One region of the Micromonospora sp. NPDC002717 genome, then DNA from elsewhere that is predicted to be linked to it. Evidence: riboswitches for the same ligand, from Rfam matches in the RefSeq annotation. Region 1 holds a riboswitch; each other region holds the start of a gene.

Region 1 (10,378 bases):
CTCCCCCTCCTCCGGGTTCATCGTGCCGACCAGCAGGAACCGGGACGCGTGGCTGACCGAGACGCCCTCCCGCTCCACGTGGCAACGGCCCATCGCCGCGGCGTCGAGGAGCAGGTCCACCAGGTGGTCGTGGAGCAGGTTGACCTCGTCGACGTAGAGCACGCCGCGGTGGGCGGCGGCGAGCAGGCCCGGCTCGAAGGCGCGGACGCCCTCGCCGAGCGCCTTCTCCAGGTCGAGCGAGCCGACCACCCGGTCCTCGGCCGCGCCGACCGGCAGCTCCACCAGCCGGGCGGGACGCCGCTCGGCGGCCGGCCCGTCGGGGTGCGGGCCGTCCGGGCAGGACGGGTCGGGGGCGGCGGGGTCGCAGGCGAAGCGGCAGCCGGCCACCCGGTCCACGGGCGGCAGCAGCGCGGCCAGGGCCCGCACGGCCGTCGACTTGGCGGTGCCCTTCTCGCCGCGGACGAGCACCCCGCCGATCGCCGGGGAGACCGCGTTGAGCAGCAGGGCGAGCCGCATGTCGTCCATGCCCAGCACCGCGCTGAACGGGTAGGTGGTCATGAGCGGTCCTCCAGGTCGCCCTCGCTGGCCAGGTACGTCTCGCGGAGCCGGTCCAGGGTGGTCGGCTCGGGCGCGGCCCACAGGCCCCGGTCGGCCGCCTCGAGGAGCCGCTCGGTGATGCCGCGCAGCGCCCACGGGTTCGACTGCTCCAGGAACTCCCGGGTGGTCTCGTCGAAGACGTACGCGGCGGCGAGGTGCTCGTACATCCAGTCGTCGACGACGCCGGCGGTGGCGTCGTAGCCGAACAGGTAGTCCACGGTCGCGGCCAGCTCGAACGCGCCCTTGTAGCCGTGCCGGCGCATCGCGGCGATCCACTTCGGGTTGACCACCCGGGCCCGGAACACCCGCCGGGTCTCCTCGCCGAGGGTGCGGGTGCGCACGTCGTGCGGCATCGCCGAGTCCCCCACGTACGCGGCCGGGGCGGCGCCGGTGAGGTGACGGACCATCGCCACCATCCCGCCGTGGTACTGGAAGTAGTCGTCGGAGTCGACGATGTCGTGCTCGCGGGTGTCCTGGTTCTTCACCGCCACCGCGATCCGGGCGAAGGAGCGTTCCATGTCGGCGCGCGCCTCCCGCCCGTCCAGCCCCCGGCCGTAGGCGTAGCCGCCCCAGACGGCGTACACCTCGGCGAGGTCGGCGTCGCTGCGCCAGTTACGGGAGTCGATCAGCGGCAGCAGCCCGGCCCCGTACGCGCCCGGCTTGGAGCCGAAGACGCGGGCGGTGGCCCGCCGCTCGTCGCCGTGCTCGGCGAGGTCGGCGGCGACGTGTGCGCGGACGAAGTTCTGCTCGGCCGGCTCGTCCAGGGCGGCGACCAGCCGCACCGCGTCGTCGATGAGCGCGACCACGTGCGGGAAGGCGTCCCGGAAGAAGCCGGAGATCCGCACGGTGACGTCGACGCGGGGGCGGCCCAGCTCGGCCGGCGGCACCACCTCGACGCCGGTGACCCGGCGGGAGCGGTCGTCCCAGGTGGGGCGGCAGCCGAGCAGCGCGAGCACCTCGGCGACGTCGTCGCCCTGGGTGCGCATGGCGCTGGTGCCCCAGACGGTCAGGCCGACGGAGCGCGGGTACTCGCCGGTGTCGGCGAGGTGCCGGGCGAGCAGCGAGTCGGCCAGGGCCACCCCGACGTCCCAGGCGTTGCGGCTGGGGATCGCCTTGGGGTCGACGGAGTAGAAGTTCCGGCCGGTGGGGAGCACGTTGACCAGGCCCCGGGTGGGCGAGCCGGACGGGCCGGGCGGCACGAACCGCCCGTCGAGCGCGCCCACCACCCGGTCGATCTCGTCGGTCGTGCGGTCCAGCCGGGGCACCAGCTCGGTGGCGGCGAAGCGGAGCACGGCGGCGGCGTCCGGGACGGCCCGGCCGGTGACCTCCTCGACCACGGCGTCGACCTTGTCGGCGTCCCAGCCGAGGGTCTCCATGCCGACGACCAGCCGGCGCGCGAGGGCCTCGATCAGGTCGACGGCGTCGGCGGCGGTGCCGGCCGGCCCGTCGACGGTGTCGGTCAGCGCCTCGGGCAGCGCCAGCCGCTGGCCCGGCGCGGCGAGCAGCGCCTGCTCGTCGAGCCCGTACGCGGCGGCGAGGGCCTGGCGCAGGCCGGGCAGGGCGCGGGCGCCGCCCCAGACCTGCGGGGCGCGCAGCACGGCGAGGACGAGGTTGACCCGGGGCTCGCCGGTGGGCGCGGCGGCGAGGATGTGCAGGCCGTCGCGGATCTGCACGTCCTTGACCTCGCAGAGGTACCCGTCGAGGTGCAGCACGAAGTCGTCGAAGTCCTCGGCGGCCGGCATGTCCTCGGCGTGCAGGTCGTGGTGCAGCTCGGCGGCGCGCACCAGGGCCCAGATCTGCGCCTGCACGGTGGGCACCTTGGCGGGGTCGAGCGCCTGCACGGTGGCGTACTCGTCGAGGAGTTGCTCCAGCTTCGCCAGGTCGCCGTACGTCTCGGCGCGGGCCATCGGCGGCACCAGGTGGTCGACGACGACGGCGTGCGCGCGGCGCTTGGCCTGGGTGCCCTCGCCGGGGTCGTTGACGATGAACGGGTAGACCAGCGGCAGGTCGCCGAGGACGGCGTCGGGGGCGCAGTCGGCGGCCAGCCCGAGACCCTTGCCGGGCAGCCACTCCAGGGTGCCGTGCTTGCCCAGGTGCACCACCGCGTCCGCGCCGAAGCCGCCGTCGGTGGCGGGCGCGGCCAGCCAGCGGTACGCGGCCAGGTAGTGGTGGCTGGGCGGCAGGTCCGGGTCGTGGTAGATGGCGATCGGGTTCTCGCCGAAGCCGCGCGGCGGCTGGATCAGCAGCACCACGTTGCCGAAGCGCAGCCCGGCCAGCACGATGTCCCCGCCGTCGGTGTAGAGCCCGCCGGGCGGCTCCCCCCAGTGGGCGAGCATCCGCTCCCGCAGTTCCGCCGGCGCCTGGTCGAACCAGCGCCGGTACGTCCCCCCGGGCACCCGCGCCTCGGCGGCGGCGAGCTGTTCCGGGGTGAGCCACTCGACGTCGTGTCCCCCGGCGGCGATGAGGGCGTGGATGAGCGCGTCCCCGTCGTCGGGCACCGGGGCGTCGCCGAGGTGGTAGCCGGCCTCGGCGAGGGCGGCCAGCAGCCGGACGGCCGAGGCCGGGGTGTCCAGGCCGACGGCGTTGCCGACCCGGGAGTGCTTCGTCGGGTAGGAGCTGAGCACGACCGCGAGCCGCTTGTCGGCGTTGGGCACGTGCCGCAGCCGGGCGTGCCGCACGGCGATGCCGGCCACCCGGGCGGCCCGCTCCGGGTCGGCGACGTAGCTGGAGAGCCCGTCGGCGTCGATCCGCTTGAACGAGAACGGCACGGTGACGATCCGGCCGTCGAACTCGGGGATGGCCACCTGCATCGCGGCGTCCAGCGGGGACAGTCCGGCGTCGCTGCCGGCCCACTGCTCGCGGGTGCTGGTGAGGCAGAGCGCCTGGATCACCGGCACGTCGAGGGCGGCGAGCGCCCCCACGTCCCAGGCGTCCTCGTCGCCCCCGCCGGAGGCGTCGGCGGCGACCGTGCCGCCGGCGGCGAGCACGGTGACCAGCAGGGCGTCGCAGCGGCCGAAGAGCCCGAGCGGTCCCGCGCCGGCGGTGAGGCCGCGCAGCGAGCCGCAGAAGATCGGTAGCGGGTTGCCGCCGGCCGCGTCGACGGCGTCGGCGAGGGCGTCGACGAAGCCGGTGTTGCCGGCGAGGGCGTGCGCCCGGTAGAAGACGATCCCGACGGTCGGCCGGTCGGGCCGCACGGGACGGTCACCGTGGACGCCGTACGTCGGGGTCGGCGCGGGCGGGGCGAACCCCTCCCCGGTGAGCAGCACCGTGTCGGAGAGAAACCGGGCGAGCTGGGCGAGGTTCCCGGGGCCACCCTCGACCAGGTAGGCCAGCGCCTGGGTGGCCACCCCGGCGGGGACGGTGGAGGCCGCCATCAGTTCCGCGTCCGGCAGGGCCTCGCCGCTGAGCACGACCGTGGGCACGCCGGAGGCCAGCACCGTGGCGAGCCCGTCCGGCCACGCCTGCCGGCCGCCGAGCAGGCGTACGACCGCGAGGTCCACGCCGTCGAGCAGCGCGGGCACGGCGTCGGCGGCGACCCGGGCGGGGTTGGCGAGGCGGTAGTCGGCGCCGCTGGCGCGGGCGGCGAGCAGGTCGGTGTCGGCGGTGGACAGCAGCAGGATGCGCACGGACGGCTCCGGAGAGTGACGCCCGGATCGACGCGAGGACGATCGGGCGGTACGAGGGGTGGGCGCGGTTCAGCGGGTACGGCGGGCCGGGAAGCGGCTCACCGGCGGGCCGGCGGGATCGGGCGGCGCGGTGCGGGCGTCAGGGACGGGCGACGCGTCCGACCGCTGCGGGGCGGCCGGGGGCGGGCACACCACGGCCGGCCGGACGCGCGGCGCGGCGGCCGGACGGGGCTACGGAAACGCGGCTGCTCGCCGGCGCGCTGGCGCGGCCGGGCACGATGCGACGATGATCGTCGATGGCGGAGACGCGGTGCGTCATCGGGTCCTCCTCGGGTATCCACGCCCTGGGGTCACTCCCGACGGCCGAAGTATCCTGGCTCCCGGATCGACGCTCACCCCCGGTCTTCCAACCGCGCACGCACGGCCGTGACTCACGAGGGGGGATCGCTCCCCGGTGACAGTGGCGGGACCGCGCCGGAATCACACCGGCTTCCTTCACTGCCGTCAGGCCGCGAATGCTGCCACACCCCCGGTCCCCAGGTCAACGCGACGGGATCGGACGCCGACCCCGCCGGGCCGGCGCGGCGTGCGCGACGGTCGACGTCACCTCACCGGTCGGCGAGCCCCGACTCGTAGCCCGCGATCACCAGTTGCGCCCGGTCGCGGACGCCCAGCTTCGTCAGCAACCGGCCGATGTGCGTCTTGACGGTGCCCCGGCTGAGGTGCAGGTGCTGCTCGATCTCGGTGTTGGACATCCCACGGGTGATCAACGTCAACACCTCCCGCTCCCGCGGGGTCACCCCGTCGAGCCGTCCCGGCACCCGTCGGGCCGCCGGCATCCGGGTGAACTCGGCGATGAGCCGACGGGTGACGCTGGGTGCCAGCAGCGCCTCGCCCGCGGCGACCACCCTGATCGCGTCGAGCAGCCGGACGGGGGACGTGTCCTTGAGCAGGAAGCCGCTCGCCCCGGCCCGCAGCGCCCGGTACACGTGATCGTCGAGGTCGAAGGTGGTGAGGACGAGCACCCGGGGCGCGTCCCGGCCGGCGGTGACCTGCTCGGTGGCGGTGATGCCGTCCATCTCGGGCATCCGGACGTCCATCAGCACCACCTCGGGCGCGTACGTCCCCGCGAGTTCGACGGCCGCCCGGCCGGTGCCCGCCTCGGCCACCACGGTCATTCCCGGGGTGGCGTCGACCAGCAGCCGGAGGGTGCCGCGCAGCAGCACGTCGTCGTCGGCCAGGAGCACGCGTACGGGCTCACCCATCGTCCGACACCGCCGGGGTGAACGGCAGCCGGGCGCGCACGGCGAAGCCGCCGCCGGGCTCGACGCCGGCCTCCAGGGCACCGCCGTGCATCACGGCACGCTCGCGCATGCCCCGCAGCCCGTGGCCGGGCGGCCCGACGGCGCGCCCCGACCCCCCGTCGTCGACGACGGCGACCGCCAGCACCCCGGGCTCGACCGCCACGGCGAGCCGACAGCGGGTCGGGCCGGCGTGGCGCAGCACGTTGGTGAGCGCCTCCTGCACGATGCGGTACGCCGAGGCCTGCACGGCCGCGGGTACCCGGGTCAGGTCGGCCGCCCCGTCGACGTCGACGGTGACACCGGCGGACCGGACGGCCTCGACCAGCCGGTCGAGTTCGGCGAAGCTCGGCGCGGTGTCGGCCGGGTCGCGCAGCGCGCCGAGCACGACCCGGATGTCGTCGAGCGCGCTCCGGCTGACCCGCTCGATCGTGCCCAGGGCGGCCCGGCCCTGCTCGGGATGGCTGTCCGCCAGGTGGTTGGCGACGGCCGCCTTCATGGCGATCAGGCTGAGGCTGTGCCCGACCACGTCGTGGATGTCCCGGGCGATGCGCAACCGTTCCTCGGCCACCGCCTGGTCGGCACGCGACGCGGCGAGTTGGGCGACGTGACGTCGACGGGCGCGCACCGCGCGGGCGAGCGCCCACGAAGCGGCGACGACGGTCGCGGCGTAGAGCAGGACCGGAACCGGCGTGGCGGCGAACGACTCCTCCCCCGCCCGGGTCGGGACGATCGGCAGCCCGGGGACCGTGCCGCCCGCCAGCCCCGCGCCCGTGAGGGCGGCCAGCACCACGACGAGCGCCGACACGCCGTCCCGGGTGGAGGTGGCCAGCGCGACCGGGTAGAGCGCGAACGCGACCGCGAACACCACCGCGTCGCCGGCCACCCCGACGGCGACCGCCACCGCCCCCGCCAGCACCACGACGGCGAGCACCGGCGCCGGCCAGCGCCGGCGGACGGCGAGCGGAGCCCCGAACAGCACCGCCAGGCCACCGGCGAGCGCCGGGGCGCCGGGCGTCCGGAACACCGTGAGGAGCACGAGGGCGACGCCCACCAGCGCGTCGAACGCCATCAACTGCCGCAGCCCGAGCCGCCCCGAGGTGACCACCGGACCACCGTATCCACCGGCCGGCCGCCGGGCGTCGGACCACGGTCCGATCCCGGGTTCGGACCACGATCCGATGTGCGGGGTCCCCGACCGGCCGAAACTCCGACCATGATCACGCGACTCCTCGTCCTGGCCGGTGCGGTGGCGCTCGCCGCGCCGCCCGCCCCGGCGGCCCCGGCCGCGCCCCCGGCCGGGATCGACGCCGCCGCCGTCGACGCCGCCGTCCGCCAGTACCGCGACGCCACCGGGCTGCCCGGCGCCGCGGTGGCCGTCACCCGGGGGACCGAGGTGGTGCACGCCGCCGGGTACGGCCGCACCCCCGCCGGCGACCCGATCACGGCGCGCACCCCGATGGCCGTGGCGTCGGTGAGCAAGTCGTTCACCGCCCTCGCCGTGATGCAGCTGGTCGAGGCGGGCCGGGTGGAACTCGACGGCCCGGTCCACCGGCACCTGCCGGAGTTCACGATGGACGACCCCCGGGCGGCCCGGATCACCGTGCGGCAGCTGCTCGACCAGACCTCCGGGATGTCGGACACGACGTTCCCCGCGTTCAGCAGGCGGCAGCCGGGTTCGCTGCGGGAGGCCGTCGCGGGGATGCGTACGGCCCGGCTGGCCGCCGTCCCCGGCACGAGGTGGGAGTACCACAACCCGAACTTCCAGGTGGCCGCGCGACTGGTCGAGGTGGTCAGCGGGCTGCCGTTCGACGAGTACCTGCGGACGCGGGTCTTCGCCCCGCTCGGCATGACCGACAGTCGCACCCTCGACGTGGCCGCCGACCTGCCGTCGAGCGCGCGCGGCCACCTCATGATCCTCGGCAGGCCGGTCGCCCTGCCCGAGCCGCCGGCCTTCGGCAACGGCTCCGGCGGGGTGCTCAGCTCGGCGCACGACATGGCGGCGTGGCTGATCGCGCAGGGCAACCAGGGCCGCGGTCCGGAGGGCACGGCGGTCGTCTCCCCGGCAGGCCTCGCCACGCTGCACCGCCCGTCCGCGGTCTCCGACGCCTACGCCCTCGGCTGGTTCGTGGAGAAGACCGGATCGGGGGCGCCGATGATCGCGCACAGCGGCGACCTGTTCACCTCGACGGCGTACCAGGCGCTGCTGCCCGCGTCCGGCTACGGGGTCGCGGTCATGGCGAACACCGGACTGGCGTACGGCCACGCGTCGGCCCTCGCCGAGCGGCTCATCGCGCTGATCGAGGGAACGCCGGCGTCCTCGGCGGGCACGCCGCTCGTGGTCGTCGACGCCGTGCTGCTGGTGCTGGCGGTCGCCTCCGCCGCACTCGCCGGCCTGGGCGTGCTCCGGTCACGCCGCTGGGCCACCGGCCGGACGGTACGCCCCTGGACGCTGGTGCGGCTGCTTCCGCTGCTCGCGCCGCTGCCGCTGCTCGCCTCGATCCACCGGGTGGTCGGTTGGCTCTACCGGGGTCGTGACGTCGCCTGGATCCAGGTGGCGTACATCTATCCGACGTTCATGGTGCTGCTGGTCACCGCGACGCTCGGCTGCGCCGCCGTCCTCGTGGCCCGGCTCGTCGGACTCGGACGTAGCAGGCGCGGCTGACGACAGCGCCTGCGGTCTACGATCTACGGCGGCGGGCGGATGTCCACCATCGACGGAGAGGATCACGTCATCATCGACATGGCGTTCCAGCACCTCGCCGGGCGTGTCTGGATCTGCCCCGGGGACCCGGATCCGGCCAGCGTGCAGGCCGGCGTCGCGCTGGTCGCCGACGAGCGGGGCAGCGTGCTGGTCGACGCGGGGCAGAGCCCCGCGCACGCCCGGGAGATCCGGTCCGCGCTGGCCGCCGCCGGGTTGCCCCCGCCCCGCTGGCTGGTCTACACGCACCACCACTGGGACCACGTGTGGGGCGCCTGCGCCTGGCCCGACGTGGAGATCGTCGGCCACGTCGCCGGCGAACGGCTGCTGCGCGAGGAGGCGGCCCGGCCGTGGAGCCACCGGTACCTGCGGGAGCAGGTGCGGGCGAACCCGCGGCTCGGCCCGAGTTTCCGGGCCCGGGCGCTGGCGGTCGACTCGTGGGACGGCTTCGCGGTGCTGCCGCCGACCCGGACCTTCACCGACGAGTTGGAGCTGCCGGTCGGCGTACGGGTGCGGCACGTCGGGGGCGCCCACGCGCCGGACTCGACGGTGGTGGCGGTGCCGGACTCGGGCGTGCTGCTGCTCGGCGACTGCTTCTATCCGCCGCCGGCGCACCTGCGCACCCCCGAGGACCGGCCCGACCTCGCCCTGGTACGCCGGCTGCTGGCCGACGACGTCCACTGGTACGTCGCGAGCCACCAGCCGCCGATGACGCTGGACGAGGCACGCGCGGCGGGCGCCGCCGCGCGGTGACGCCGCGGCGGCGCCACGCTCAGCGGACGCGGCGCTCCGGGTGGGCCCGGTTCCAGGCCCGCATCCGCTCCGGGTAGCCGGTGCGGGCGGCCTCGTACAGCGGCACCGCGTGCTTGCGGGCGATCGACCCGGCGGCGCGCGGCGAGCCGGTGCGGCGGCGGATCCACTCGCCGTCGTGGGCGATCGCCACCACGGTGGTGTCGGTCGCCGTGGTCTCCGGCTCCAGGTAGAACTCCACGCCCCGGCGGCTGGTGACGAACGCCTCCAGCGCGGCCAGGTCCTCGCGGGTGGCCTCGCGGTCGAGCTTCGTGGGGGCCGCGTCGGTGCCGCGCGGCCGTCGACTGAACCAGCCCATCCCCCCGCTCCTCTCCTCGGCGTCCTCCCAGTGCAGCACCGTTTCCTGGGACGCGGCTGCGAGCCGGGTGTGAGTGCCCTGCGGAGGTGCCGCGTCAGCGGGCCGGCGGGCGGGTGGCCGGCACCAGGGCGAGGGTGGGCAGCAGCAGCACCGGCACCACGAGCAGGGCGGGCAGCGTGCCGACCCGGTCGCCGAGCAGGCCGAGCAGCGGCGGGCCGGCGAGGAACGCCGTGTAGCCGATCACGGCGACCACGCTGACCCGGGCCGGCGCCCGCCGCTCGTCGTCGGCCGCCGCGCTCATCCCCACCGGGAAGCCGAGCGACGCGCCGATCCCCCAGAGCGCGACGCCGGCAACCGCCACCGGCCCGGAGCCGGCGAGCACCGCCACGCCCGCGCCGACGGTGGCGAGCAGGATCGTGCCGGACAGGACGGGCACCCGGCCCCACCGGTCCAGCGCGACGGTGCCCGCCGTGCGGCCCAGGGTCATGCCGACGACGAAGACCCCGAACACGGCCGCCCCGGCCGCCTCGCTGAGGCCGTGTCCGTCGATGAAGGCGACGGCGAGCCAGTCGTTGGCGCTGCCCTCGGCGAACGCCGACACCAGCACCAGCAGGCCGATGAGCAGCGTGCGCGGCTCCCGCCAGGCGGCGAGCAGGTCGCGGCGGCGCTCGGCCGGGGCCGCCGACGCGGAGGCGGTGCCGCTCTCGGCCGCCGGCAGGAACGACCGGACGGCCAGCAGCGTGCCGCAGAGCACCACCGCCGCCAGCGCGGCGAGGTGCGCCGCGACCGGCAGGCCGAGGCGGGCCGCCCCCGCGCCGAGCCCGGCGCCGGCCACGGAGCCGAGGCTCCACGCGGCGTGGAAGCGCGGCATGATCGTGCGTCCCAGCCGCCGCTCGACCGCCGCACCCTCGACGTTCATGGCGACGTCGCAGATGCCGGAGCCGTAGCCGAGAGCGCACAACCCGACCGCGACCCCGACCAGGGAACCGGCCGGGGCGGCGACCCCGGCCACGGTCAGGCCGGCCGCGACGAGCAGGCAGCCGAG
Region 2 (10,378 bases), on a different contig from region 1:
AGACCGGCCGCGCGCCGGCCCGTCGCGCCGGCGGCGCGGGGTGGACGACGACCAGGTTGGACTGCGCGCAGAGGTCGAGGCAGGCGCTGACGCGTACCCGGTGCGGCGCCGGCAGCGCGGCCCGCAGTCGCCGCAGCTGCGCGTCGTGGTCGACGGCGGGGTGTTTGCGGGTGCTGCCACAGCAGCAGTCGCGGCACACGGTGACCAGACAGCCCGGTGCGTCGGTCATGTCCGACTCCTTGGTCCCGGTCGAGCCCGACGGCACGTGCCGGGTCATGACGCGGGCGGGTGGTAGGTGATGGTGGGCCGCCCGGTGCCCGGGTGCGTCGCCACGTCGGCCTGGACGCCGTAGACGTCGGCGAGCAGCCCGGGTGTGAGGACCTCGGCGGGCGGACCGGCGGCGACGACCCGGCCGGCGGCCAGGACGACCACCGTGTCGCAGAACATGGCGGCCAGGTTGAGGTCGTGCAGCGCGGCGAGGGTGGTGACCCCGGTGCGGCGGACCAGGTGCAGCAGCTGCAACTGGTGGCCGATGTCGAGGTGGTTGGTGGGCTCGTCGAGCAGCAGCAGGAGCGGTTGCTGGGCGAGCGCGCGGGCCAGCTGGACCCGCTGCCGTTCGCCGCCGGAGAGGGTGTGCCAGCGACGATCGGCGTACCCGTCGAGGTCGACCCGGGTCAGCGCGTCGGCCGCGGCGGCGCGGTCGGCGTCGCTGTCCGACCATCGCGAGCGTCGGTGCGGGGTACGGCCGAGCAGCACCACCTCCCCGACGGTGAGGTCCAGGTCGGTGTCGGCGTGCTGGGCGAGCAGCGCGGCACGGCGCGCCAGCGCGGCACGGGGCAGGGCGGCGACGTCGTCGCCGCCGACGGTGACCCGTCCGCTGTCGGGCGCGGCGAGCCGGGCGACGATCCGCAGCAGGGTGGTCTTGCCGCAGCCGTTGGGGCCGAGCAGCCCGACGAGGCTGCCCGCCGGCACGGCGCAGGTGACGTCGTCGAGGATCCGCCGGGCCGCGACGGCCCAGGACACGTCGGTGACGGTGAGCATCAGTCGCGCGCCTTCCGGCACCCGGCCCACCGTCCCCGGGGGGGTCGCCGCGAGTCGGCCGGCTGCGCCCGGTGCAGCAGGACCACGAAGGCGGGCACCCCGAGCAGCGCCGTCAGCACGCCCACCGGCAGTTCGCGGGGCGCGAACAGGGTCCGCGCGGCGGTGTCCACCCAGACCATGAAGATCGCGCCGGCGAGGACGACGACGGGCAGCAGGCGCCGGTGGTCCGCGCCGGTGAGGAACCGGGCGGCGTGCGGCAGGATCAGCCCGACGAAACCCACCGCGCCGCTGATGGCGACCAGCGCCGCGGTGAGCAGCGCGGTGGCGACCAGCAGCAGCCACCGGACCCGGGTGACGGGCACGCCGAGGGTCTCGGCGGCGTCCTCGCCGAAGGCGAAGGCGTTGAGCGTGCGGGCGTACGCCGCCACGAGGGTGAGCACGGCGGCCAGCACCGGTACCGCCCAGGCCAGGGCGGCCCAGTCGACGCGGGCCAGCGAGCCGGAGAGCCAGAAGGTGATGCTCTGCGTGGCGTGCGGGTCGGCGACCCAGACGATGACGAACGACGTCGCCGCCCCGCACAGCTGCGCGACGGCGACCCCGGCCAGCACCACCCGGGTGGGTGCCAGCGCGGCCCGCCGGCCGGCCACCACCGCCACGACGGCGAACGCGGCCAGCGCGCCGGTGAAGGCGCCCCCGGTGAGCGCCGCGACCCCGCCGCCGACGCCGAGGACGAGCACCGCGACCGCGCCGAGCGACGCCCCGGAGGAGACCCCGAGCAGGTACGGGTCGGCCAGCGGGTTGCGGGTGACGGTCTGCGTCACCGCCCCGACGGCCGCCAGCCCGGCGCCCACCACCGCGGCGCCGAGCACCCGGGGCAGGCGCAGCCGCCAGACGATGTGCTCGCGCAGCAGCGGCATGTCGGCGTGGGCCAGGCCCAGGCGGTCGGCCACGACGGCCCAGACCGTCGACACGGGGATGTCGGCCGGCCCGACGGTGACGGCCGCCCCGATCGACACGACCAGACCCGCCAGCAGCGTGACCAGCAGCGCGACCGTGCCCACGGGACGGACGGGCCGGCCGCGCCGGACCTCGGAGGCGGTGGCGCCGGGGTCCGCGCCGGCCCGACCGCGCACGGCGCGGCGACGGGCCACGGCGAGACGGTGGGCCACGGCGGTACGGCGCGCCACGGCGGTCAGCGGTTCGCTCCGGCGGGAAGCTGCGCCACCCCCGCGGCGAGCGCCTCGACGCCGAGCACCGCCCGCACCCCGGCGGAGGTGGACGAGAACGGGACGACGACGAACCGCTGCCCGGCCACCGCGGGCAGATCCTTGAGGGTGGGGTGCCGGGCCAGGAACGCCTGCTTCGCGGCGGCCGGGTCCCAGGTCGCGTCGACCAGCACGATCGCGTCGGGGTCGCGCGCGACGACGCTCTCCCAACTGGTGTCGGCCCAGCCGCCGGCGAGGTCGCCGAGGGAGTTGTCGACCCCGACCGCCGACATGATCATGTTGGGGCTGCCGCAGCAGGCGCCCACGCTCGGGGCGTCGGTGCCGGCGTCCCACCAGAGCACGGAGACGTCCCGCGTGCCGTCGAGCGTGGCGGCAGCGGCGGCGATCCGGGTGCGGTGGTCGGCGATGAGCCTCTCGGCCCGCTCCGGCACCCCGAAGACGGCCGCGACGTCCCGGATCTCGGCGAACACGTCCTCGACGGTGAGCTTCCCCGGCCGGTGCGGCTTCGGGCACCCGGCGGGTGAGAGGTAGGTGCCGATGCCGAGCCCCGCCAGGGCGGCCCGGTCGCCGACGCCCTCGTCACCGAAGGCGCTGTGGAACGAGGCGTAGACGAAGTCCGGCGCCGTCTCCAGGAGTTTCTCCTTGGCCGGGTACTTTCCGGACAGCACCGGCACCGATGCGTACGCGGCGGCGTGCTCGGGCAGGATCGCGTCGTCCAGGTACGCCGTGCCGGCCATGCGGTCGGCCAGGCCGAGCGCCAGCATGATCTCGGTGGCGGGCTGGTTCAGCGTGACCGCCCGCTGGGGCGGGGCGGCGACGGTGACCGGCGTGCCGCAGTTGGTCAGGGTGGCCGGCGCGCCGGATGCCGGGGCGGGGTCGTCGTCCGTGGCGCAGGCGCCGAGCAGGACGAGGAGGACGGACAGGGGCGCGGCTACGCGCCGGGACAGGGTGGACCGCACAGCGCGTACGCGCATCGGGACCGCCTTCCAGCACCTCGTGGACGGGTCATCGCAGTGCCGTGGCCGGTCTCCTGGCTGACGGGAGGTGCGTCCGTGGCCGGCCTTCCCAGGCGTGCGACACGCCCAGTGACCTCTGACGACGAGGGCCGCGGACTTCCCGATCACAGTGGCGAGGGCCGCACCGGTCTTCCACCGGCTTCCCGAACACCACGGCAGCGTCACCCTAGCCTGCGCCCGACCCCGAATGCCACGGTGACGAATGCCATGGAGCGGCCTTTCTCACCACTGTGGACGGTGCGGCGCGCGGCGGTTCACGCTTCCGGCGGGGGCGGAAGGTCGACGACCCGGGTCGCCCAGCGGGCCATCAGGGCCGGGTCGTGGGTGATCAGCAGGACCCCGGCGCCGTGCTGTCGCTGGTAGTCGGTGATGACGGCGGCGAGGTGGGCCTGGGTGGAGGCGTCGAGCATGGCGGTGGCCTCGTCGCAGAGCAGGTAGGCCGGCCGGTGCACGAGCGCCCGGGCGAGGCAGGCCCGTTGCAACTGCCCGTCGCTGACCGCGTGCGGGCGGCGGGCGAGCAGGTCCGTGGTGAGGCCGACGAGGTCGGCCAGCTCGGCCGCGCGGGCCCTGGCCTGCTCGGCCGGCACGCCGGTGGCGCGGAGCGGTTCGGCGACGATGTCCGCGAGGCTGAGCCGCGGGTCGGTGGCGGCGCGTGGGCTCTGGAACAGGATCGCGACGCGGGTGCGGACGGCCGCCGGCAGCCGGTGGCGGACTCCGGCGACCCGGTGACCGTCGAGGGTGACGTGCCCGGCGTCGGGGGCGTGCAGCAGGGCGAGTACCCGGGCCAGGGTGGACTTGCCGCTGCCCGAGGGGCCGCGCAGCCCGACCGTCTCGCCGGGGGCGACGTGCAGGTCGACGCGGTCGAGGACGCGCTGCCGACCGTAGGCGACGGTGACCTGGTGGGCGGCGAGCGCGGTGGCGGTCGCCTCCGGTCCGACGTGTTGACGGGTGGCCGTGGTCGTGGTCATGCCGGCGCTCCGACGGGCAGCGGGTGGTGGCAGGCGACCTGGCCGGAGCCGTCCACGACCGGGGTGGGCGGCGTGCGGCAGATGTCGGTGGCGCGGTCGCAGCGCGGGGCGAAGGCGCAGCCGGCGGGCAGGTCGGTGAGCATCGGCGGGTGGCCGGGCACGGGGCGGAACGCCCGCTCGGGCAGGGCGTCGAGCAGGCCGGCGGTGTAGGGGTGGGCGGGCGCGGCGAACAGCGCCTCGGTGGGCCGGCGCTCGACGACCCGGCTGGCGTACATGACGGCGACGGTGTCGGCGACGCGGCGGGCGGCGGCCAGGTCGTGGGTGATGAGCAGGACGGCGTTGCCGGCGTCGCAGCGGCGGCGCAGCAGGTCGAGGGTGTGGTCGACCAGGGGCCGGTCGAGGCCGGTGGTGGGTTCGTCGGCGAGCAGCAGCGGCGGGTCGGGGGCGAGCGCGAGGGCGGTGGCCAGGCGTTGCGCCATGCCGCCGGACAGCTCGTGGGGGTGGCGGTCGAGGTCGGCGGGGTCGAGCCCGACGTCGGCGGCGACCCGCTCGGCCGCCGAGGGCGCGTCGCGGCGGGCGTGCCCGTGGGCGCGCAGGGTCTCCGCCAGCAGCCGCCGGCCGGTGCGTACGGGGGTCAGCGCGGTGGCGGGGCTCTGCGGCACCAGCCCGACCGCGCGGCCGCGTACGGCGCGGGCGAGGTGGCGCTCGGTGCAGCCGATCAGGTCGACCTGGTCCCCGCCGGGCGGGCGCAGCCGGGCGTGGCCCGAGACGGTGGCGTTGCCGGGGAGCAGGCCGAGCAGGGCGTGAGCGAGCACCGACTTGCCGCAGCCGGACTCCCCCACCACGGCCACCAGTTCGCCGGGGTGGACGGTCAGGCGCAGGTCGGTGACGGCCCGCACCACGGCGTCGCGGAGCTGGAAGCGGACGGTCAGCCCGTCGACCTCCAGCAGCGTGGGGCGCGGGCCGGCGGCGGCGGCGCCGGCCGTGGCGGGCGTGGCGTCGCCGGTGGCGGCGGTGCCGGCCGTGGCGGCGCGGGGCTCGCGGGTGGTGGTCACAGGTTCAGCTCCGCTCGTACGCGCGGGTCGAGGCGGTCGCGCCAGCGGCCGGTGAGGGTGGCCAGGGCCAGCGTGACGACGACGAGGAGGAGGCCGGGGACGAGGCTGGCCCACCAGGCGCCGGTGAGCAGGGACCGCTGCCCGTCGTTGATCATGTTGCCGATGGAAGCCAGGTGCGGGGGCAGGCCGAGACCGAGGAAGGACAGCGCGGTCTCGTGCCAGACGGCGTGCGGCACCATCAGCGTGGTGGCCAGGGCCAGCCGGGGCAGCACGTGCGGGAGCAGGTGCCGGGTGATCACCCGCGCGCGGCTGGCGCCGCCGGCGATCGCGGCGTCGACGAACGGCCGGGTGCGCAGGCTGAGCAGCTCGGAGCGGACGATGCGGGCGGTGGAGAGCCAGTGTGTCAGCCCGATCGACACGATCACCGCGCCGAGGCTGGGGCGCAGCATCGCGACGATGAAGATGCCCAGCAGCAGGTGCGGCAGCGCCGCGATGGTGTCGACCACCCGCATCAGCACCCGGTCGACCCAGCCGCCGAGGGTGCCGGCAACCGCCCCGACGAGGCCGCCGATCACGGTGGCCACGAGCGCGGCGACCGCGCCGACGAGCAGGGAGACGCGCAGGCCGTAGAGGCTGCGGTGGGCCACGTCGCGGCCCAGGTCGTCGGTGCCGGCCGGGTGCGCGGCCGAGGGCGCGAGCCGGGTACGCGCCAGGTCGACGGCGCTCTCGTCGAGCGGCCAGAGGACGGGGGCGAGCAGGCAGGCGGCGACCGCGCCGACGAGCACGGCCCACGCGACCGTGGTACCGGCGCGGCCGGCACGCGGCTTCGGCCGCCGGACGCGGGCGGGGCGGGCGAGGTCAGTCATCGAGGCGTACCCGGGGATCGGCGGCGGTGTAGGCGAGGTCGGTGGCCAGGTTCGCGGCCAGCACCACGACGGTGGTGGCGAGGGTGGTCGCGGCCAGCAGCGGGAAGTCGCTGCCCAGCGCGGCCTGCACCGTCACCGCGCCGAGACCGGGCAGGGAGAACACGGTCTCGACCAGGACGGCGCCCCCGATCAGCTCGGGCAGGTGGGTGCCGACGAGGGTGAGGAACGGCAGCAGCGCGGTGCGCAGGGCGTGGCCGAACAGGACGGTGCGGCCGGGCAGGCCCCGGGCCCGGGCGGCGAGGACGTGGTCGTCGCGGAGGCTCTCGGCGACGGCGTCGCGGATGAACAGGACGAACCACGGCGCCTGGGCGACCGCCAGCACCGTCACCGGCAGGACCAGGTGCCGGGCCACGTCGGCGGGATCGGTGGAGGTGGCGGTGACGTCGGTGAGCCCGCCCGCCGGCAGCCAGCCGAGGGTCAGGGCGAACAGGGCGATCGCGGCCAACCCGATCCAGAACACCGGCATGGACTGCACCGCGTACGCGCCGGCGCGCAGCGCCCGGTCGAACCAGCCGCCGCGCCGGTACGCGGCCAGGGTGCCCAGCAGCAGGCTCGCCACGAGGACGAGGGCAAGGGCGGCGCCGACGAGCAGCAGGGTCCAGCCGGCGCGGGCGGCCAGCACGGAGGTGACGGGTTCGTGCCGGCTGGTCGACCAGCCCAGGTCGCCCTGGAGCAGGTTGCCCACCCAGCGGAGGTACTGCACCGGCAGCGGGTCGTCGACCCCCCAGTTGGCGCGGATCTGCGCCAGGTTCTCCTCGCTGGTGGTGAACGCCGCCGCGCCCGCGTACTGGTGGGCGGGGTCGATCGGCGAGGCCGCGCCGAGGGCGAACATGCCGACGCTGGTGGCGGCGAGGATCGGCACGGCCACCAGCAGACGCCGGCGGACCACGGCACCGGCTCCCGCCAGCCGTCGGCGGCGGGCGGGGGTGGCCGGTGCGGTCACTTCCTCGTCCAGGTGTGGATGTTCCACCAGAGGCTGTTGGCCACGTCGTGCTCGTGCGGCTCCACCCGCGGCGTCACCCCGGCGAGGCCGTCCTTCACCACGTAGGTGTGCTTGAGGTAGGTGAGGAACACCCACGGCAGGTCGGTGGCGAGCTGCTTCTGGAACGTGGCGTACGCGGCCTTGCGGGTGGCCGGGTCGGCGTTGTCGCGGGCGTCCTGCAACGCCTTGTCCACGACGGCGGACCGGTAGGAGCCGGGGTTGAAGAAGCCCTGGCCGGCGAAGTCGGAGCGGAACAGCTTGTAGGTGAGGAAGTCCGGGTCGTACGGGGTGCCGAAGCCCATGACCACCGCGTCGTGCTTCATCCGGGGGGTGATCGCGTCCCAGGTCAGGCCCTCCGGGGTGATCTCGATGCCGACCTTCTTCGCGTCGGCGGTCACCGCGAGGGCGAGTTCCTTGCGCAGGCTGTCGGTGGCGGGGTACATCAGCGCGAAGGCCGCCCGCCGGCCGTCCTTCGCGCGGATGCCGTCCGGGCCCGGCTTCCAGCCGGCGGCGTCGAGGGCGGCGGTCGCGGCGGCCGGGTCGGCGGTGGGCCTGCCGACGATCGACGGCTCGGCGAAATCCGACGACGACGGGACCGGCCCGAACGCCGGCTCACCCGCTCCGCCGAGCAGGCCGGTGACCATCGCCGCGCGGTCCACCGCCGCGTTCAGCGCCCGCCGCACCGCCGGGTCGCCGGTGACCGGGTTGCCCATCGGCAGCACCACGCCCCGGTAGTCGGCGGTGGACACCCGCTCCACCCGGTGGCCGGCCAGCCCGTCGAAACCGGCGGCGAGCTTCGGCGCCAGCTCCGCCGCGTCGAACTCGCCCGCCCGCATCCGCTGCGCGCGGACGTTGTCGTCGGGGACGAACGCGACCACGACGCCGGAGTTGGCGGGCCTGCCGCCCCAGTACTTCTCGTTGGCCGCGAGCACGAGCCGGTCGCCCGGCGTCCACGACGTCACCCGGTACGGGCCGGTGCCCACCGGCCTGCGGTTGAACTCGGCCTTGTTGACGTCCTGCCCGGCCAGCGCCTTGGCCGGCACGATGCCCAGCGCCAGCCGCTGCGGGAACGGCGCGTAGGCGTACTTCAGGGAGAACACCACGGTCGACGGGTCCGGGGCGGTGACCGAGGCGAGCATGTCGAGGTCGGAGCGGAGCGTGGAGTCGACCTTCGGGTCCAGCACCGCCTGATAGGTGAAGACCACGTCCTGGGCGGTCAGGGGGCTGCCGTCGTGGAACAGCACCCCGTCGCGCAGCTTCACGGTGACGGTCCTGCCGTCCGCCGACACGACCGGCAGCTCCCGCGCCAACGCCGGCACCAACTGGTTGCGCGCGTCGCGTTCGACCAGCCCGTCGAAGATCAGCGAGCCGCCGTCGACCCCGTAGTTGAGCACGGGGTTCAACGCCTCCGGCTCTCCCGCCGTCGCCACGACGAGGGTGTCGGCCGCGCCCGCGCCCGTCGACGTGCTCGTCGGGGACGAGCAGCCCGCCACGGCCAGGACGGCGCCGACGGCCATCGCCGCCACGCGCGCGGACACAGGCGTACCCATCACATGCTCCCCGGGTCTGTTCGTCGCACGACCCCGGCGTTCGCCGCGCCGGGGCCCTGAGGTGGGCCGGCCGTCACCGCGGCCGATGGTGCGCGGCGTGGCCGGTGGCGGGCCGGATCGGCGCCGCGCGGTGGGGAACTCCCACCGTGCGGCCAGATGATCTCCAGCGCCGCTGCCGCAAGCATCCCGCAATTGCCAAAGATGTGCAAGAAGCGCCCGGGGCGCCCGCCCGTGGTCTCCGGCCCGGACAACGCGAAGGATCCACCCACCGCTGGCGCCGGGGATCTTCAGCCGGGCCAGGGCGCCCGGAAGCGGCCCTCCGCTCGCGGAGAGCCGCTTCCGGGCCGCGGGGTGGCGCCGCCGGCGGTTCAGCCGATCGGCAGGGCCGTCACCCAGCTCTGCCAGGCCTGCTCGGCGCGGACCGGATCCTGGTCGGCCGCGAAGACGTGGTGGCCGAGGACCAGGGCGTCGCCCCGCTCGGCGCCGGAGTAGAGGAACCGGTAGAGCCCGTCGGCGGTGCGGACGCCGACGTACGTCGGGAGGCAAGCGAGGTCGACGACCCCCTCGATCGGCGGCAGACCGTCGACGGCGAGCCGGACCGGCTGCCCCTCCGCGACCGGGCCGTCGAGGCCGAGGGCGCGGGTCACCGCCGCCCACACCTTGTCCGGGCCGCCGGCCCCGGGACGGAACGCCGAGACCGGGGCGGCGGTCCGACCGGGGAAGTGGGCGAGGTACGCGGCCAGTGTCCCCAGATACATGTCCCAGCCGACCGCCATCGCCTCGTACTCGGTCTCCCAGTTGTCCCCGAGGACGCCGCTCTGGACGAGCCGCAGCACCGTACTGCCCTGGTCGCGGCCCTCGATCAGGTATTCCATGGCCATGAAGGTGCCGTCCGGGCCCGGCTCGGTGCGGTCCGCGAACCGCTTCCCGGGCTCCCAGGCGGTGATCGTCGCCTCCTCGACGTGGCCGGCCATGGTCAGCCGGGTCCGCCCGCCCTCGCCGGGCTCGACCTCGCTGCGGCCCATGAACCAGGAGTCGATGCCCGGGCCCGTGGCGATGGCCTCCCACACCTGCTCGGGGGTGGCGGCCAGCTCGACGTTCTTGTGCAGCTCGAAGCGGTGTCCCATGTCAGTGCCCTTCGATCGGTGTGTCGGTGTCGGACGAGGTCGCCGAGGCGGGTTCGGCGCTGGGGTGCAGGGCGAGCACGACGCGGTGGTCGCGGCCGCCGGGGGTGCTCTCGTCGTGGTACCGGGCGACGAGGGTGGTGATGGTGGAGGCGAGTTCCTCGGCGAAGGCGGCGCGGTCGGCGGGGGTGGCGAAGCGGACGGTGGCGTCGACGGCGAAGGTGGCCACGCGTTTGCCGGCGCGGTCGGCGCCGGTGACGAGGGAGCCGACGTCCTGGACGAGGCGGGCGGCGAGGGCGAGCAACCAGCGGGCGGAGAGCCGGTCGGGGGCGTGGGAGGGGTCGGGCCGCACGGCGGCGAGAGCGGTCGGTGAGATGACGTAGGAGGCGGCGGTGGCGCGCAGGACGCGTTCGGTGACGTTGCCCTTGCGACGTTCCTCGACCAGCTCGACGAGGCCGTGTTGCTCGAGCGCGCGCAGGTGGTAGTTGAC
Region 3 (10,378 bases), on a different contig from region 1:
TGCTGCTCTTCGCCTCGATCCAGACGGCGGCCTGGTTCGTCGCCCGTTCCACCGCGCTGAACGCCGCACAGAGCGCGGTCAACGCGCAACGGCTGCACCAGGCGCCGCCCGGGGCCGGCGAGGCCCGGGCCACCCGCTTCCTGCGGGCCGCCGGCGGCTGGCTCGTCGACTGGGACAAGCCCGCCCCGAGCTGCGAGAGCACCACGACCGAGGTGACCTGCACGGTGCGCGGTCGCTCCCTGTCGGTCGTCCCGGGGGTCGACTTCCCGGTGCGGCAGACCGCCCACGGGACGGTGGAACGGTGGACCACGCCGTGAGCCGTACCGCCGAGCGGGGCTCGGTCTCGATCGAGGTGGCGGTGCTCGCCCCGGCCTTCATCGCGCTGATCGTGCTGGCCGGGGTCACGGGGCGTACCGCCGTGGCGGCCGAGGCCATCGACGCCGCCGCCCACGACGCCGCCCGCGCCGCGTCGATCTCCCGGGACGCCCGCACCGCCCGCGCGGAGGCCCGGGACGCGGCCCGCCGGCAGCTCGACTGGCGGGGCCTGGCCTGCGCCGGCAGCCCGGAGGTGACCTTCAGCGGCGCGGTACGCGGCAGGCCCACCACCCTCGACGCGGCATTCCGCAGCCCCGCCGGGCAGGACGCCTCAGTCACCGTGCGGATCGCCTGCACCGTCTCCTACCGGGACCTGCACCTGTCCGTCCTGCCCGGGATGCCCGCCGGCAAGCGGGTGTCGGCGAGCTTCACCTCGCCGCTGGACCGCTACCGGAGCCGGCGATGACCGCCGGCCTCACCTCGCCGCTGGACCGCTACCGGAGCCGGCGATGACCGCCGGTCGGGTCCGGCCGGCTCCCGCCGCCCTCGGCGACGAGGGACGGGTGAGCGTCTTCCTCGCGGTGGCGATGGTCGGGATCCTCGCCGTCATCGGCATGGCCTTCGACGGCGCCGGCCAACTGCGCACGTTGCAGCGGGCCGACAACCTCGCGGCCGAGGCCGCCCGGACCGGCGGTCAGGCCATCGACCGGGCCACCGCCATCGAGGGCGGGCCCACCCGGATCAACCGGCCGCAGGCCCGCCGGGCCGTCGCCGACTACCTCGTCGCCGCCGGCGCCGCCGGCCACACCGTCAGCTTCCCGGTCGTCGACGGGGAAACCAGGGTCCGCGTACGCGTCACCGTCACCCACCACAGATCCATGCTCGGCCTGTTCGGCTTCGACGAGACCGTCACCGTCTCCGGCGAGGCGACCGCGCGGCCGCTCACCGGAGCACCGTAGGAAGGAAGGCAGCCATGGCCGCTTCGGGTCGTTCCGTCGTACGGCGGACCGGACGGATCCTGACCGGGTTCGGCGCGCTCGTCGTGCTCTGCGCGGTGCTGGTCGGCGCGCCGGTGGCGCTGCTCGCCCTCGCCGGCAACCCGCTGCCCGACCACCTGCCCACCGTCGGGGAGATCGGCGCGACGCTGACCAGCCGCGACGACGGGCGCCTCTTCCTGCGCGCACTGGCGCTGGCCGGGTGGTTCGGGTGGGCGACGTTCGCCTTCTCCGTGTTGGTGGAACTCTGCGCGCAGGCGCTGCGCCGGCCGGCACCCCGGCTGCCGGGCATGAGCCGCCAGCAGCGGGCCGCCGCCGCCCTGGTCGGGTCGGTCGCGCTGATCATCGCGGCCAGCCCGGCGGCAAGCGCGGCAACGGCCGTCGCCGGCCCGTACGCCCTGCCGGCAGCGCCGATCGCAACCGCGCCGATGGCTGTCCCGCCGCAGGCCACCTGGCCGGCCTCCGCCGCTCCGGCCGTCCAGGCTGGCCCGGCTCTGCCGCCCGCCCGCGCAACCCACGTCGATCTGGCGACTCAGGCCGCGCAGCCTGCTCCGGTCACGCGGGCTGCTCCGGCCGCGCAGGCTGCTCCGGTCACGCGGGCTGCTCCGGCAGTACAGGCTGCTCCGGCCGCCTCGGCGACGCAGGCGGCCTCGGCGGCGCAGCCTGTTCCGGGGGCCTCGGCCGACGGGGCGGCGGTCTACCGGGTGGCCCGGGGCGACCAGCTGGGCAGGGTCGCCGAACGCTACCTCGACGACTTCGACGACTACCGTGAACTGGCCGCGCTGAACCGTATCGACGACCCGGACCGGATCCACCCGGGCCAGTTGCTGAAGCTCCCGCAGGAGGCCGAGGACCGGGGCGCCCGCCGGCACGCCACCGGCCGCCTCGTCGCCCGTCCCACCACACCCCTGCCGGCGCGGCCGGCCCCACAGCCCGCCCCGGAACAGGTCACCCCGGAGCGGGCGACGCCCCCGGCGCAGGCGCCGCCGCCGGCCGACGCGCCCGGCGACGAGGCCCCGACGCTGACGGTCGGAGCGGCCCGGGCCGGCGAGCCCGACCGCGTGAACCGGCCGCTCGCGGTCTCCGCCGTCCTGGCGGTGGCGAGCATCGTCGGCGCGCAGATCGGCGCGGTCCTTGGCCTGCGCGGCCGCCCCGCCCGCGTACCGGCAGGCGTGGCCCGCACCGCCACCACACGCCGTCGAGGCGCCGCGGGTACCGGGCGGGACGGAGGCAGCCGCGGCGGAACCGGACGCGCGACGGGACACAAGGGAACCGGACGGAACCGGACAGCATCCGACGGAACCGGACGGGACGCGAATCCCCGGGACGCCGGCGCAACCACCCACACCGGCACAACCGCGATTCCCCGCAGCAGCACCACTCCAGGCGGCCACGGCGACGCGGCCACCACCCCCCGCCCGGTGGCCGCCCTGACCCGGGCCCACGCGGACACCACCCGCGAACCCCAAATCGGCCGCCACCGCCGCCCCTAACCCACCCCACCCACCCCCCGAACGCCTCGTTGATCAAGAAGTTGTTGCAGCGACACGCCGATCAGGACGCAACAACCTCATGATCAACGGCATGAGGGGTGGGAGGGCGGGTGGGTGGGGTGGGTGGGGTCAGGGGAGGCGGGTTTCCAGCATGCCGTTGACGATGCGGGTGGGCAGGACCTGCTGGTCGTTGCCGGACGGCCCGTGCACGACCTCGCCGCCGTTGAGCCGGAACGTGCTGCCGTGCCACGGGCAGACCACGCACGCGTGCCCGTCGATCTCCTGCACCTCGCCCTCGCCGAGCGGGCCGCTCTGGTGCGGGCAGCGCTCCAGCATCACGGTGACCTCGTCGCCGTGCCGGTAGAGGATCACCGAGACGTCGTCGATCTCCCGGGTGATCAGCTTTCGCTGCGGCAGGGCGGACATGTCCGCGATCGAGTGCCAGCCGTCACTCATCCGGTGCAGCTCGGAAATGCTCTGGTTGACCTGCGCGCCCTGCTTGTACGCCAGGTGCCCGCCGATGTACGCCCCCATGCTCGCGGCGCTGAGCCCGAGGAAGCCGAGCGTACGGCCGAGGTTGTGCCGGCCGGTCATCCGGGCGGCCATGGAGCCGGCGTAGAACGCCAGGCCGACGCTGTTGGAGGCGGCGTGCACCAGGCCGATCCGGCGCTGGTCTCGGGCGAGGGCCGCCCAGTCGTTGAGCCCGGCGACCGCGGCCGGCAGGGCGCTGACGGTGCCGACCGCGCACAGCGCGGTGGCGGCGCGGCGCTGCCCCGGCATCAGGTCCAGCACGGCCGTGCTGAGCCACGCGCCGACCGGCACCTGCACCATCGCCGGGTGCAGCGGGTGCCCCAGCCACACACCGTGCAGCAGGTCGCGGACGCGTCTTGGGCGGAGGGTGGCCTGGACGGCCCGCTGCAACCGGTCGCCGATCCGGTCCAGCGCGGAGGCCTGCTCGATCTTCGTCATGAGTGCTCGCACCCGGACCGACTTCCCGGCAGGAGCGACCGCAAACCGGTCTCCGGTGACGGATCCGCAGCGGTACGTGACGAGGCCCCTGCCGACCCGGAACCGGGCGGGCCCCGGCCGGATGGGGCCCACCCTCCGCGATGGTGCGGTCAGCGGTCCGGCGGCGTCCAGCGGTCGTGGTGGATCGCCTCGGCCAGCGGGCGCTTCTGCCGCCAGCCGTGCCGGGCCAGGTCGGGCACGGCCTCGAAGTGGGTGACCGGCCCGAGGCAGAGCCACGCCACCGGCCGTACGCCGTCGGGGATGCCGAGCAGCTCGGCCAGCCAGGGCTCCCGGTAGAACGACACCCACCCGACGCCGAGCCCCTCGGCGGTGGCGGCCAGCCAGAGGTTCTGGATGGCGAGGCAGGCCGAGTAGAGCCCGGTGTCGGCGATGGCGTGCCGCCCGAGCACGGCGGGGCCAGCGCGGGCCGGGTCGTAGGTGACCACCACGGACAGAGTGGACTCCAGCACCCCGTCGATCTTGATGCGGGCGAACCGCTCGGCCGCCTCCCCGTCCAGGGTGGCGGCGAAGGTGTCCCGCTCGGTCAGGACGTGCTCGTGAAACCGGCGCCGCAACTCGGGGTCGCGGACGAGGACGAAGTCCCAGGGCTGGGAGTAGCCGACGCTCGGCGCGGCGTGCGCCGCGGTCAGGACGCGGTGGAGCGTCCCGTCGGGCACCGGCGCCCCGGTGAACTGGCCGCGGACGTCCCGGCGGCGATGGATGACGTCGTAGAGATCCAAGGCAGGCTCCCGCTGCGCTCGGCCCACGCTCCGGGCGTGGGCACGTGGCCGCGAGGCCGGTCTTCGGACTCCCGGATCGACGCCTGGCCGTCCGCCTTCCCGGCCCGGGCGGGCCAGTGGCTGCGCTCTCGCGCGTGGACGGTGGCTCCCCGGTCACCGCGGCGGGCCCGTGCCGGATTCGCACCGGCTTCCCGATTCTCCCCGCTCGCGCGGGGCACCTCACATGATCGTGCCGCCCGGCATGCTAGCGCCGCGCCACGCGGACCCGCCGCCCCGCCGCCCGGGCCGGCCCGCCAAGGGCCGGGCCCGACCGCCGGCCGGGCGTGGAAATCCGGTCGCGGGCCGCGCCGTCCGCGACCAGTGTGGTCCGGGTGTACGCACTCGCCTCCCGCCCGCTGCCGGCCGGCCACCCGGCGGCCCGGCTGACCGTCGCCCTCGGCCGACCCCGGGCCGTGCCGCCGCCGCTGCTGATGCTGCTGGGCATGCTCTCCACGCAGGTCGGTGCGGCCGTCGCCAAGCAACTCTTCGGCAGCACCAGCGCCGGCGGTACGACCACGCTGCGGCTCGGCTTCGCCGCGCTGATCCTGCTGCTCGTGGCCCGGCCCGGGCTGCGGCTGGGCTGGCGCGCCGCCGGCCTGGTCGGGGCGTTCGGGCTCACCCTGGCGCTGATGAACCTCGCCTTCTACGCGGCGCTGCACCGGGTGCCGCTCGGCGTGGCGGTCACCATCGGTTTCGCGGGACCGCTGCTGGTGTCGCTCGCCGGCAGCCGCCGGCCCGCCGACGTGGCGTGGGCGGTCCTGGCGGGCGGCGGGGTGCTGCTGATCAGCGGGCTCGGCGGGACCGGGGTGGACCGGGTGGGGCTGCTGCTGTGCGTCGCCATCGCGGTCGGCTGGGCCGGGTACGTACTGCTCGGCAAGGCGGTCAGCGCCCGCGTGCCGGGCAGCCAGGGTCTCGCGCTGGGGATGGCCGTCGCCGCGCTCGCCGTACTGCCGTTCGGGGTCGCCGGCAGCGGCACGGCGCTGCTCGATCCGTGGACCCTCGCGCTGGGCGTCGCGGTGGCACTGCTGTCGTCGGTGCTGCCGTACTCGGCCGAACTGGCCGCGCTGCGCCGGATGCCGGCCCGGGTCTTCGCGATCCTGCTCAGCCTGGAGCCGGCGATCGGCGCGCTGGTCGGGCTGGTCCTGCTGGGCGAGCTGCTGGCCTGGCCGCAGGCGGCCGGTGTGGCGTGCGTGGTCGGCGCCGCGCTGGGCGCGACCCTGGTCCGCCCCCGCGCCACGAAGGCGCGCTGACGCCCCCTGGCGCCGCCGGCACCACCGGGGCATGCTGTGCCGATGGGCGTACGCGTCGAGCACGACGGGCCGGTGACCACGGTGATCCTGGACCGTCCGGCGGCCCGCAACGCGGTCGACGGGCCGACGGCCCGGGCCCTGGCCGACGCGTTCCGCGCCTTCGAGGCCGACCCCGACGCGGCGGTGGCCGTGCTCTGGGGCGCCGGCGGCACGTTCTGCGCGGGGGCCGACCTGAAGGCGATCGGCACCCCGAGCGGCAACCGGGTCGAGCCGGAGGGGGACGGCCCGATGGGCCCGACCCGGATGACGCTCGGCAAGCCGGTGATCGCCGCGATCTCCGGTCACGCCGTGGCCGGCGGGTTGGAGCTGGCGCTCTGGTGCGACCTGCGGGTCGCCGAGTCCGACGCGGTCCTCGGGGTGTTCTGCCGGCGCTGGGGGGTGCCGCTGATCGACGGGGGGACGGTCCGGCTGCCCCGGCTGATCGGCGAGAGCCGGGCGATGGACCTGATCCTCACCGGCCGGCCGGTGCCGGCCGAGGAGGCGTACGCGATGGGGCTGGTGAACCGGCTGGTCGCCCCGGGTGAGGCGCGGGCGGCGGCCGAGCGGCTGGCGGCCGAGATCGCCCGGCACCCGCAGACCTGCCTGCGTAACGACCGGGCCGCCGTGCTGGCCGGCGCGGGCCAGCCGGAGCCGGCGGCGCTGGCGACCGAGCTGGCGTACGGGATGGACTCGCTCGCCGCCGACGCGGCGGCCGGGGCGGCCCGGTTCGCCGCCGGTGCCGGGCGGCACGGCGCGGCCGTCTAGCGCAGGCGCCGCAGCGCGGCCGTCTAGCGCTGGCGGCACGGCGCGGCCGGCTAGCGCAGGTGCCGCAGCGCGTCCTCGATGGCACGGTGGAACGTCGGGTAGGCGTAGATCATGTGCCGGAGCCGGGCCAGCGGCACGGCCGCGTGCACCGCCACCACCAGGCCGGAGAGCACCTCGCCGCCGGCCGGCCCGACCGACGTCGCGCCGACCAGCACCCCCTGGTCGGCGTCGGCGACCAGCTTGACGAAGCCCTCGTTGCCGCTCTTGTGGATCCAGCCGCGCGCCGACGACGGCAGCTCGGCGAGGCCGACCTGCACGTTGATCCCGCGCTCGCGGGCCTGCCGTTCGGTGAGGCCGACCGCGCCGATCTCGGGGTCGGTGAAGGTGACCCGGGGCAGCGCGCGGTAGTCGGCGGGCGGCACCGCGCCGGCGGAGGCGCCCGGCCCGGCGGTGCCGGACGCGCTGACCACGCCGGCCGCGCCGCCCGTCACGCGGGCGGTGCCGCTGGCGTCCGGCCCGCCGTCCGCGCGCCGGACGTGGTCGAGCACGTCGGCGACGACGATCCCCGCCTGGTACATGGCGACGTGGGTGAACGCGCCCTCCCCGGTGACGTCGCCGACCGCCCACATCCCGTCGGTGACGCGCAGCCGGTCGTCGACGGCCAGGTACCGCTGGCCGGCGTCCACCCCGACGGTGTCCAGGCCCAACTCGTCGAGGTGGGCCCGACGGCCGGTCACCACCAGCAGCCGCTGCCCGGTGAACTCCGCCCCGTCGGCCCCGCGCAGCGTGAAGCCGCGCCCGTCGTGGCGGACCCGCTCCGCCCGTACGCCGGTGTGGATCTCCACCCCGTCGGCGCGCAGCGCGGCGGCGGCCACCTCGGACGCCTCCGGCTCCTCGACCGCGAGCACGCGGTCCGCCGCCTCGACGACGATGACGCGGACGCCGAACCGGGCGAACACCTGGGCCAGTTCCAGGCCGATCGCGCCGCCGCCCAGCACCAGCAGCGACTCCGGCAGCTCCTCGACCTCGATCGCCTGGCGGTTGGTCCAGTACGGCGTGTCGGCCAGCCCGTCGACCGGCGGCACGGACGGCTTGGTGCCGGTGCCGAGCACGATTCCGTGCCGGGCCTGGAAGACCCGCTCGCCGACCCGGACCCGGCCGGGGCCGTCGAGGCGGGCGCTGCCCCGGACGAACCGGCCGCCCTTGCCGGTGAAGCGTTCCACGGCGACCGTGTCGTCCCAGGTGTCGGTGGCCTCCTCGCGGATCCGCTTCGCCACGGGCGCCCAGTCGGGCCGGACCTGGGCGGTGCCGGCGAGCCCGTCGACCCGGCGCGCCTCGGCGATCGCGTTGGCCGCCCTGATCATCATCTTGCTCGGGATGCATCCCCAGTACGGGCACTCCCCGCCGACCAGGTCACGCTCGACGCCGACGACGGTCAGCCCGGCCTCGGCGAGCCGCCCGGCCACCTCCTCGCCGCCGACCCCGAGCCCGACCACGACCACGTCCACCAGTTCCGGCTCCGCCATCCCGCCAGCATTCCGCACCACCCGGTCTCCGACCACCCGGCCGGCGCGATATTCGCTGCCCGGGCGGTGGTCGGCCACCTACGGTGGCCGGATGCGCGCCCGCTTCTCCGCCGTCCACGACTGCTTCGCCGACCTGCTCGCCAGCGGCCGGGAGACCGGGGCCGGCCTGGCGATCTGGTACGACGGGGAGCCGGTCGTCGACATCGTCGGCGGGGAACGGTCGCCGGGGCGGCCGTGGCTGCCGGAGACGCTGGTGAACGTCTACTCGGTCGGCAAGCCCGTCGCCGCGCTCTGCCTGCTGATGCTGGTCGACCGGGGCCGGCTCGGCCTGGACGACCCGGTCGCCGCGCACTGGCCCGGCTTCCGCACCGCGGCCACCGTCCGGCAGGTGCTCGCGCACACCGCCGGACTACCGACCTTCCCGGTGCCCCGGCCGGCCGCCGCGATCGCCGACTGGGACCTGCTCTGCGCCGACCTCGCCGCCGCGGGGCCGGAGTGGCCGCCGGGTTCCGTCGCGGGCGAGCACGCCTGGACGTACGGGCATCTGGTGGGCGAGCTGGTGCGGCGGGTCGACGGGCGGTCGGTGGGCCGCTTCCTGGCCGAGGAGATCGCCGGGCCGTGGCGGCTGGACCTCGGCTTCGGCCTCGGCGAGGCGGACCGGCGACGCTGCGCCGAGCTGCGGTACGGCGACCCGGGGTGGCCGGACCGGGTGGCCGGCGCGCCGGGCTCGCTCTGGGCGCGGGCGCTGGACAACCCGCCCGGCGGGCGGGACCTGGCGGTGGTGAACAGCCCGCTCTGGCGGGGCGCGGAGGTGCCGGCGGTCAACCTGCACTCGACGGCGGGCGCTCTGGCCCGGCTCTACACTGGCCTGCTCGCCGGCGGCGTCCTCCACGGCGTACGCCTGTTCAGCCCGGAGCTGGTGGGCGAGGCGACGCGGGTCCAGTACGACGGCGACGACCTGCTGCTGGGCCGGCGCACCCGGTGGACGCTGGGCATGCAGTGGGAGGAGGACGGTAGTTGGGGCATGGGCGGGATCGGCGGCAGCTCCGCCTGGGCCGACCCCGCGCGCGGCTACACCTTCGCCTACGCCACGTCCCATCTGGCCGACCACGACCGGGTCGACGCCCTGGTGGACGCCCTGCACTCCTGCCTCTGACCCCCCGGGGCAGCGCGGCCGTCACGGGGCGGGCACGGGGACCGGGGCGGTCGCCAGGGCGGGCCCGGGGATCACCACGGGCGTGCCGGTCGGGGTGAGCAGGGCGCGGGCGGCCACCGCCAGCCGGCGGCGCCGCGGCACCAGCGCCCGGCCGGCGAAGACGTCGTAGTCCTGCGCGGCCACCTCGTCGAGGATGCCGCCGTAGAGCGCGTACGCGGTGCGCATGCACGCCTGCGAGGCGGGCGCGAGCAGCGTGATCCCGGGTGCCGCGGCGGCGTAGTGCGCTTGGGCGCGGCCCACCTCGTACGCGATCAGCTCCCGGATCCGGGGCGTGGCGCGCCCCCGGGCGCGGGCCTCGGTCAACTCCTCGCGGGTGACGCCGAACAGGGCGAGGTCGTCGTCGGGCAGGTACGTCCGCCCGCGCTCGAGATCCTCGCCGATGTCCCGGATGAAGTTGGTGAGCTGGAAGGCGAAGCCGAGCTGGCGCGCCGGCTCGCGCGCCGCGGCCGGGTCGGAGCTGCCCAGGATCGGCAGCATCATCGTGCCGATGACGGCCGCCGAGCCCTCCATGTAGTCGAGCAGGTGGTCGTAGGTGCGGTACGAGGTGACCGTCAGGTCCATCGCCATGCTCTTGAGGAACGACACGAAGTCGTCCCGGTCGAGATCGAAGACGGCGATGGTGTGCAGCACGGCCGGGAGCAGCGGGTCGTCGACCGGCTGGCCGTGCAGCCCGGCGACGAAGCGGCCGGCCCAGTCGTCGAGCCGCGCCGCGCGCTCGGCCGGGGACAACGTCTCGGTCCGGTCGACGATCTCGTCGGTGTAGCGGGTGAACCCGTAGAGGGCGTGCACGTGCCGCCGTTTCCAGGCGGGCAGCAGCCGGGTGGCGAGATAGTAGGTGCGGCCGTGGCGTCTGTGCACCGCACGGCAACGGTCATAGGCAGCGGTGAGATCCGTGTCCACCGGCCCTCCTCAAGTATCGACGCACCAATCGACGCAAGACGTAACCCTAGGGTACCCTCGGCCGCATGGCCAACGACGCAGTTGCCGGCAAC

Evidence for each region. Region 1 has a riboswitch for cobalamin ahead of cobN (cobaltochelatase subunit CobN). Riboswitches for the same ligand answer to the same signal wherever they lie in the genome.
Region 2: linked by a shared signal. The riboswitch ahead of ABT006_RS00605 (ABC transporter substrate-binding protein) and the one ahead of cobN (cobaltochelatase subunit CobN) in region 1 are both predicted to bind cobalamin.
Region 3: linked by a shared signal. The riboswitch ahead of bluB (5,6-dimethylbenzimidazole synthase) and the one ahead of cobN (cobaltochelatase subunit CobN) in region 1 are both predicted to bind cobalamin.

Annotation. Positions count from the first base shown of each region.
Region 1 is NZ_JBEOVW010000010.1:107,084-117,461, reverse strand. Features, by position in the region: gene ABT006_RS17225 (VWA domain-containing protein) at 1-558, opposite strand, end outside; gene cobN (cobaltochelatase subunit CobN) at 555-4,223, opposite strand; cobalamin riboswitch at 4,590-4,719, opposite strand; gene ABT006_RS17215 (response regulator) at 4,832-5,488, opposite strand; gene ABT006_RS17210 (sensor histidine kinase) at 5,481-6,632, opposite strand; gene ABT006_RS17205 (serine hydrolase domain-containing protein) at 6,741-8,189, shown strand; gene ABT006_RS17200 (MBL fold metallo-hydrolase) at 8,229-8,978, shown strand; gene ABT006_RS17195 (hypothetical protein) at 8,998-9,333, opposite strand; gene ABT006_RS17190 (MFS transporter) at 9,428-10,378, opposite strand, start outside.
Region 2 is NZ_JBEOVW010000001.1:116,387-126,764, forward strand. Features, by position in the region: gene ABT006_RS00590 (hypothetical protein) at 1-229, opposite strand, end outside; gene ABT006_RS00595 (ABC transporter ATP-binding protein) at 274-1,062, opposite strand; gene ABT006_RS00600 (FecCD family ABC transporter permease) at 1,041-2,192, opposite strand; gene ABT006_RS00605 (ABC transporter substrate-binding protein) at 2,234-3,241, opposite strand; cobalamin riboswitch at 3,271-3,453, opposite strand; gene ABT006_RS00610 (ABC transporter ATP-binding protein) at 3,538-4,251, opposite strand; gene ABT006_RS00615 (ABC transporter ATP-binding protein) at 4,248-5,306, opposite strand; gene ABT006_RS00620 (ABC transporter permease) at 5,303-6,172, opposite strand; gene ABT006_RS00625 (ABC transporter permease) at 6,165-7,202, opposite strand; gene ABT006_RS00630 (ABC transporter substrate-binding protein) at 7,172-8,764, opposite strand; gene ABT006_RS00635 (SRPBCC family protein) at 9,133-9,891, opposite strand; gene ABT006_RS00640 (ArsR/SmtB family transcription factor) at 9,893-10,378, opposite strand, start outside.
Region 3 is NZ_JBEOVW010000001.1:454,868-465,245, forward strand. Features, by position in the region: gene ABT006_RS02260 (TadE family protein) at 1-317, shown strand, start outside; gene ABT006_RS02265 (TadE/TadG family type IV pilus assembly protein) at 302-781, shown strand; gene ABT006_RS02270 (hypothetical protein) at 825-1,274, shown strand; gene ABT006_RS02275 (LysM peptidoglycan-binding domain-containing protein) at 1,289-2,803, shown strand; gene ABT006_RS02280 (Rieske (2Fe-2S) protein) at 2,933-3,772, opposite strand; gene bluB (5,6-dimethylbenzimidazole synthase) at 3,922-4,551, opposite strand; cobalamin riboswitch at 4,589-4,783, opposite strand; gene ABT006_RS02290 (EamA family transporter) at 4,923-5,840, shown strand; gene ABT006_RS02295 (crotonase/enoyl-CoA hydratase family protein) at 5,883-6,644, shown strand; gene ABT006_RS02300 (dihydrolipoyl dehydrogenase family protein) at 6,695-8,170, opposite strand; gene ABT006_RS02305 (serine hydrolase domain-containing protein) at 8,262-9,326, shown strand; gene ABT006_RS02310 (phytoene/squalene synthase family protein) at 9,348-10,286, opposite strand; gene ABT006_RS02315 (polyprenyl synthetase family protein) at 10,352-10,378, shown strand, end outside.